DNA from 2 places in the Massilia sp. H6 genome. Region 1 is predicted to be linked to the other one. Evidence: predicted binding sites of a transcription regulator. Region 1 holds the regulator's gene; the other holds the start of a gene.

Region 1 (3,531 bases):
CTTCCAGGGCAAGGAGCCGGGCTTTCGTTATGGCCGCCAGGGCAACCCTACCGTCAGCGCGCTCGAGGACAAGATCAGCAAGATGGAAGGCGGCGTCGGTACGCTGTGCTTCGCCACCGGCATGGGCGCGATCGGCGCGCTGTTCCAGGCGCTGCTGCGCAGCGGCGACCATATCGTGTCCTCGTCCTTTCTGTTTGGGAACACCAACAGCCTGTGGCAGACGGTGGCCGGCCAGGGCGTGGACGTGGACTTTGTCGACGCCACCGATGCCGCCAACGTGGAAGCGGTGCTCAGGCCCGAAACGCGCATGGTCTTCGTCGAGACCATTGCCAATCCGCGCACCCAGGTGGCCGACCTGGCCCGAATCGGCCAGCTGTGCCGCGAGCGCGGCATCCTGTATGTGGTCGACAACACCATGACCACGCCCTACCTGTTCCGTCCCAAGGCGGTCGGGGCGGGCCTGGTAGTCAATTCGCTGACCAAGTCGATCGGCGGCCATGGCAACGCGCTGGGTGGCGCGCTGACCGATACCGGTGAGTTCGACTGGAGCAGCTATCCGCATATCGCGCCCAACTTTCGCAAGCAGCCAAGCCAGGCGCAAGGCCTGGCCCAGCTGCGCGCGAAAGCCCTGCGCGACTTCGGCGCGGCGCTGGGGCCGGAGGCAGCCCACCACATCGCCATCGGCGCCGAAACGCTGGCGCTGCGAATGGAGCGCACCAGTAGCAACGCGCTGGCGCTGGCGCGAATGCTGGAAGGCGACGTGCGGGTCGCTGCAGTCCATTATCCCGGGCTGGCTTCGCATGCGCAGCACGGCATCGCGCAAGCGCTGTTTCGTGCTGGCGGCTCGCTGCTCAGTTTCGAGCTGGTCGATGCGATCGACCCTTTCGATTACCTGAACCGCCTGCAACTGGGCATCGCAGCGAGCAACCTGGGCGATACCCGCACCCTGGTGATCCCGGTAGCGCACACGATCTTCTTCGAGATGGGCGCCGAGCGCCGCGCCAGCATGGGCATTGCCGAGTCGCTGATCCGGGTCTCGGTCGGCATCGAGGACACCGACGACCTGTTGAACGATTTTCGCCAGGCGCTCGATCAGTAGAGCGGCGCCGCCGGTTTTTGTTTCAGCGGTTGAGCGGCAAGCCCGAATGCCGCTATGATGGGGATTCGATTCCTCACCCGTAAGCGACCATGAAGACCACGCTGTTCTGCCTTTCCCTCTTTTTCTGCGCCAGTGCTTTCGCCGGCGAACTGGAAGATGCCCATGCTTCGTTCGCCAAAAAGGATTACGCCGCGGCGATGAAGGCATACACAAAGCTGGCCAATGCCGGCAACCCCGAGGCGCAGCAGGCACTGGGCCAGATGTTCTGGTATGGCGAAGCTGGGCAGGTGGACGAGGCCAGGGCCGAAGCGTTGTTCAAGAAATCGGCCGCCAAGGGCAACAAGGTGGCGATCGCTTCGCTCGAACTGATGACGCAGCGCGTCGCGCGCCGCAAGGACATCGATTACTGGATCAAGGGCTACGACGGCGAAGACCTGAAATCAGGTGAACTGCGCTGCGTCGCCCCGCGCATTCCGGCAATGTCCAAGATCAACGCCGACATCGACCGGATCAGCGGTGCCGTTACCAATTGGCAGGAATGCTATAACAGGTTTGTCACCAGCCTGAACGCGGCGGTGCCGCTGACCAAGCGCATTCCGGCCGACATCGCCAAGCTCATGACCAAGGACGAAACCGCGGCATCGACGGTCTACCTGACGCAGCTGCAATCGAACCTGACCGAAGAAGCCAAGGTGAACTCAAAGCTGGTGCTGGCCGATTTCGCGGCATGGCGGGCAGCGACCGAGGCCTATGTGGCGGAGCACAATGCGATGGTCAAGAGTTCTTCGGAAGCGAAGAAGGCTAAGTGACAGGGCAAGTGGCAGGGTAAGTGAGCGGTTCGTGGCGGTCAATCCAGCCCCGGTCTGGACAGGGCCGGGGCCGGGGTTGCGCAGCGCAGCGCAGCTCAGTGCGAGCTCAGTGCCAGCTGCGCATCAAGCCCACCGCCAGCCCCTCGAGCGCGAACTCGTCTTCGGGCCTGACCTGGATCACCTTGAAATCCGGGTTTTCCGGCAGCAGCTCGACCAGGTTGCCAGTCTTGCGGTAGCGCTTGACGGTGACTTCGTCGCCCAGCCTGGCCACCACGATCTGGCCGTTCTTGGCGCTGTCGATCTTCTTGACCGCCAGAAAGTCGCCGTCGCAGATGCCGGCGTCGCGCATCGACCAGCCCTTGACCTTGAGTAAGAAGTCGGGGCGCGCGGAAAACATCGCAGCATCAACGTTATAGGTCGCTTCGACGTGTTCCTGTGCAAGGATCGGCGAACCGGCAGCGACGCGGCCGACCAGCGGCAGCGGCATCATGAGGGCCGCCGGCACCAGCGGCACTGGCTCGACCGAAGCGCCGATCAGGCGGATGCCGCGCGACGTGCCCGGTGAAATTTCGATCGCGCCCTTGCGCGCCAGCGCTTGCAGGTGTTCTTCGGCGGCATTGGCCGAGCGAAAGCCCAACTCTGCCGCGATTTCCGCGCGGGTTGGCGGGAAGCCGGTGTTCTCGATCGCTTCCTTGATCAGGTTAAGGATCTGTTCTTGCCTTGCGGTGAGCTTGAGCATGGGTGTGATAAGGCAATCCGTTATGTGAGTAGACTGTATTTTTGTACAGTATTCCGGTATGCGCAAGGGGAAATACCGCAAAAGTGTAAAAAAATTGTGCAATGCGGTCGTGCAGGGCGCGCCGCGATTGCCCGCTGCATCTTCGCCAGGACAACACCGAGCTTCCCAAGCGGCCTGTTTTCGGGCTATAATGTCCGGCTTTCCCTTCCCACACTCGTCTTGACGCCGAGGTGGGCAATTTGTTTAAACGTCCTTAAGGAGTGTTGCATGCGTCATTATGAAATCGTTTTTATCGTCCACCCGGACCAGAGCGAGCAGGTCCCGGCGATGATCGAGCGTTACAAAGCCACGGTCTCCAGCCGCGGCGGTAACATCCATCGCGTCGAAGACTGGGGCCGTCGTCAGATGGCTTACCAGATCCAGAAGCTGCCAAAAGCCCACTACATCTGCCTGAACATCGAGTGCGACAACGAGACCCTGGTCGAGCTGGAAACCGCATTCAAGTTCAACGATGCCGTCCTGCGTCACCTGACCGTCAAGATGAAGAAAGCTGAAACCGCACCGTCGCCGATGATGAAGTCGGTCCAGCGCGAAGACGCAGCCAAGAGCCACCGCGCTGAAGCCTCGGCACCAGCGGCAGCACCTGCTGCTGCAGCCCCGGCCCCGGCAGCTGCTTAATTGTTGACAGGTCTTTCCAGGCAATCCAAGGACACAGTGAACCAGCGCAGTAAAAGCGCGCAGTGAACGAATTCAGGCTCATCGCGACCATCGCCGAGCGTGACGTACTGCGTTACACCCCGGCCGGTGTCCCCATCGTGGGCGCCATCCTGATGCACAGTTCGCAGCAGGAAGAGGCAAGGGTTGCAAGGCTGGTCGAGTTTGAA
Region 2 (3,531 bases), 810 kb from region 1:
CTCGGCCAATGGGCTCAAGCCGCGCGACAGGGCAAACCATACCAGTGCCAGGATGACGGGCAGGATGATGAACTGCGGAAGGATGACGCCCTTGATGATCTCGTTGGCCAGGTGGGCGCGCTTGTCGAGCGTTTCCGCCACCTGTACCAGGGCCAGGTTCGGCATGGTTTGCGGCGCGGCGGAAGGCGCCCCGGCGCGTGCCGTATCGTTCGCGCCGAGCGGATCGAGGTTCACGTACGAAAAGGCCACGCGTACCGGCGTGCCATGGATGCTGTCGTTGCGAAAGGTGACGGCGCCGCTACGGACGCTGTCGGTGGCGTCGCTATTGGCATCGGCATCGGCATCGGGGCGCGGCAGGTCGCGGTCGCCGTCGATGTGCATCCCGTCGGGGCCGCTGATCTGGAAGTAGACGCTGTCGACGTCGTCGGCGCGCAGCACGTCGCGCGCACTGCCGGGCAGTTGCGCGCTGGGCCGCCCGTCCATCGTCCGGATTTGCTGCGACAGCACCGTGACGCGGTCTTCCAGCGCATCGTCGAACGGCTGGTTGGCAATCGACTTGGCCACCAGGTAGGTGATCGCAATGCTCATCGGCCACAGCAGCAGCAGCGGGGCCAGCATCCAGTCGAGGATCTCGCCAAACAGCGAGTGCCGGATATTCTCGTCCGGCTCGGGATTGGGCGGAATGTAGGGAGACTCGGCCGTCCAGGGAACGGCGTCGGTCCCGGCGTGGCGCGTGCTCACTGGCTAACGGTTTTACTGCCGGCGCCAGGCGCGCGCGGGGTGTCCGGGAATTTTTCGAGGCAGTAGCCCAGGCCGCGCACGGTGGCGATGCGCACGCCGCCGATCTCGAGCTTCTTGCGCAGGCGGTGCACGTAGACTTCGATGGCGTTGTTCGAGACTTCCTCGCCCCATTCGCACAGGTGGTCGACCAGCTGCTCCTTGGATACCAGGCGCCCGCTACGTGCCAGCAGTACTTCGAGCACGCCCAGTTCGCGCGCGGACAGGTCGAGCATCTGCTCGTCGATATAGGCGCTGCGCCCGACCTGGTCGTAGACCAGCGGGCCGTGCCGCACCACGGCCGGGCCGCCGCCGGCGCCGCGGCGGGTGAGGGCGCGCACCCGCGCTTCGAGTTCGGACAAGGCGAACGGCTTGGCCATGTAGTCGTCGGCGCCCAGGTCGAGGCCTTCGACGCGCTGTTCGACCGAATCGGCAGCGGTAAGGATCAGAACCGGTAGCAGCGAGGCGCGCGCGCGCAGGCGGCGCAGCACTTCGAGCCCGGACAGCCGCGGCAGGCCAAGGTCGAGGATGAGGAGGTCGAACTCCTGGGTCGACAGTGCCGTATCGGCATCCTGGCCGTTCTTGACGCAGTCGATGGCATAGCCGGACTGGCGCAGGGAACGGGTCAGGCCGTCGGCAAGTACGCTATCATCTTCGGCAAGCAAAATTCGCATGGGACCACCTGTAAGCATTGGAGCGTTGTCAGGTCCCTATTGTGTTTGATTTAACGCAACAATGCGAGCCCAGCACAGCCAGAATTTTCGCTTGCCACAACTACTGGATTTATATACAGTAGTGGCATTGAATTGGCTTGCCAAGACCACTGGATTTATATACAGTAGTGACCTTGATTTGCGCGGTAGCGCCCCTACCTTGCCTACTCCACAGCTGAAAGTACATCATGGACGACAAAAAATCCGCAATAAACGCCGCTGAAAAGGGCAAGGCGCTGGCCGCCGCCCTGGCGCAGATTGAAAAGCAGTTCGGCAAGGGTTCGGTCATGCGTATGGATGCCAATACGCCGGTCGAAGAGGTGCAGACTGTTTCCACCGGCTCGCTGGGCCTGGACATCGCGCTGGGCGTCGGTGGCCTGCCGCGCGGCCGCATCGTCGAGATCTACGGTCCGGAATCGTCGGGCAAGACCACGCTGACCCTGCAGACCATCGCGCAAATGCAAAAGCTGGGCGGTACCTGCGCCTTCATCGATGCCGAGCACGCACTCGACGTCGGCTATGCGCAAAAACTCGGCATCAATTTGTCCGACCTGCTGATCTCGCAGCCGGATACCGGCGAGCAAGCCCTCGAAATCACCGACGCACTGGTGCGTTCGGGTTCGGTCGACCTGGTCGTCATCGACTCGGTGGCGGCACTGACCCCGCGCGCCGAGATCGAAGGCGACATGGGCGACTCGCTCCCGGGCCTGCAGGCACGCTTGATGTCGCAGGCACTGCGCAAGCTGACCGGCTCGATCAACCGCACCAACACGCTGGTTATCTTCATCAACCAGATCCGCATGAAGATCGGCGTGATGTTCGGCAGCCCGGAAACCACGACCGGCGGTAACGCGCTGAAGTTCTACGCCTCCGTGCGCCTGGACATCCGCCGTACCGGTTCGATCAAGTCGGGTGACGAAGTAATCGGCAACGAAACCAAGGTCAAGGTCGTCAAGAACAAGATCGCGCCGCCGTTCAAAGAAGCGCACTTCGACATCCTGTATGGAGAAGGCACGTCGCGCGAAGGCGAAATCCTGGACCTCGGCGCCGACAACAAGATCGTCGAGAAATCGGGCTCGTGGTACAGCTATAACGGCGAACGCATCGGACAGGGCAAGGACAACGCCCGCCAGTTCCTGCGCGATCGTCCTGCACTGGCCCGCGAAATCGAGAACAAGGTCCGTTCGGCACTGGGCGTGCGCGAACTGCCGCCGCCGCTGGTGGCTGCCGAAGACGGCGGCAAGCCCAAGTTGCAGGCGGTCGGCGAGTAATCGCCGCCAGCCCTTGCCCGCACCACATGCCAGCACCTCAGCTCAGCCTGAAAGGCCGCGCGCTTCGCTATCTGTCGATGCGCGAGCATAGCCGGCTCGAGCTGGGACGCAAGCTGGCGCGTTATGCCGAGGAGGGCGACGACGTGGAAGCCCTTCTGGATTTTCTTGAAAAGAACAACTGGCTGTCGCAGGAACGTTTCGCCGAGTCGCTCATCAACCGGCGTGCTGCACGTTTCGGCAACAGCCGGGTCATGGCCGAGTTAAAAAGCCATGGCGTCACTGGCGATGCATTGGCCGAACTCAAGCTTGGCCTGGCCGACAGCGAGACCACACGCGCAAGCGAAGTCTGGCAGCGCAAGTTCGGATCGATCGCTGTCGATGCGGCCGAGCGTGCCAAGCAGATGCGGTTTTTGCTGCAGCGTGGCTTTTCTCAGCGCGCGGCCCGGATTGCCATGCAAGGTGGACCAGAAGACGAAGCGTTTTAGTCCACGGCGCCGGTCGGTAGGGTGCGCTGCTTGCAGCACCATCGATTGGACTTTTTCAATTAATACGCTGCATCGCGTTTCGCCTTCTGCATTTCTTCGTCCCCTATCGCTGCGCCAGTCGCATGCCGACCACTGCAACATTGACCACTCTGCAAGAAACCCCGCTATATCAAGCTGCATACGCCGGAAAACCCCTCTGTTGCAGTGCAACCTAGATCGCCGTGTGATAAACTTTTGTGGTTTAAGCAGCGCCGCATGAGCGGTTGTTGTCGTAGAAGCTACGAT

The links. The regulator LexA, encoded in region 1, represses DNA repair genes until DNA is damaged. The targets are predictions, from matches to a motif close to ACTGTATNNNNATACAGT.
Region 2: the regulator LexA is predicted to act here: its motif matches at 1,554-1,571, upstream of recA (recombinase RecA).

Annotation. Positions count from the first base shown of each region.
Region 1 is NZ_CP103371.1:3,204,947-3,208,477, reverse strand. Features, by position in the region: gene NRS07_RS14435 (cystathionine gamma-synthase family protein) at 1-1,099, shown strand, start outside; gene NRS07_RS14430 (hypothetical protein) at 1,093-1,263, opposite strand; gene NRS07_RS14425 (sel1 repeat family protein) at 1,297-1,908, shown strand; gene lexA (transcriptional repressor LexA) at 2,015-2,647, opposite strand; gene rpsF (30S ribosomal protein S6) at 2,915-3,325, shown strand; gene priB (primosomal replication protein N) at 3,388-3,531, shown strand, end outside.
Region 2 is NZ_CP103371.1:4,010,992-4,014,522, reverse strand. Features, by position in the region: gene NRS07_RS17990 (sensor histidine kinase) at 1-741, opposite strand, end outside; gene NRS07_RS17985 (response regulator transcription factor) at 738-1,451, opposite strand; gene recA (recombinase RecA) at 1,679-2,761, shown strand; gene recX (recombination regulator RecX) at 2,788-3,246, shown strand.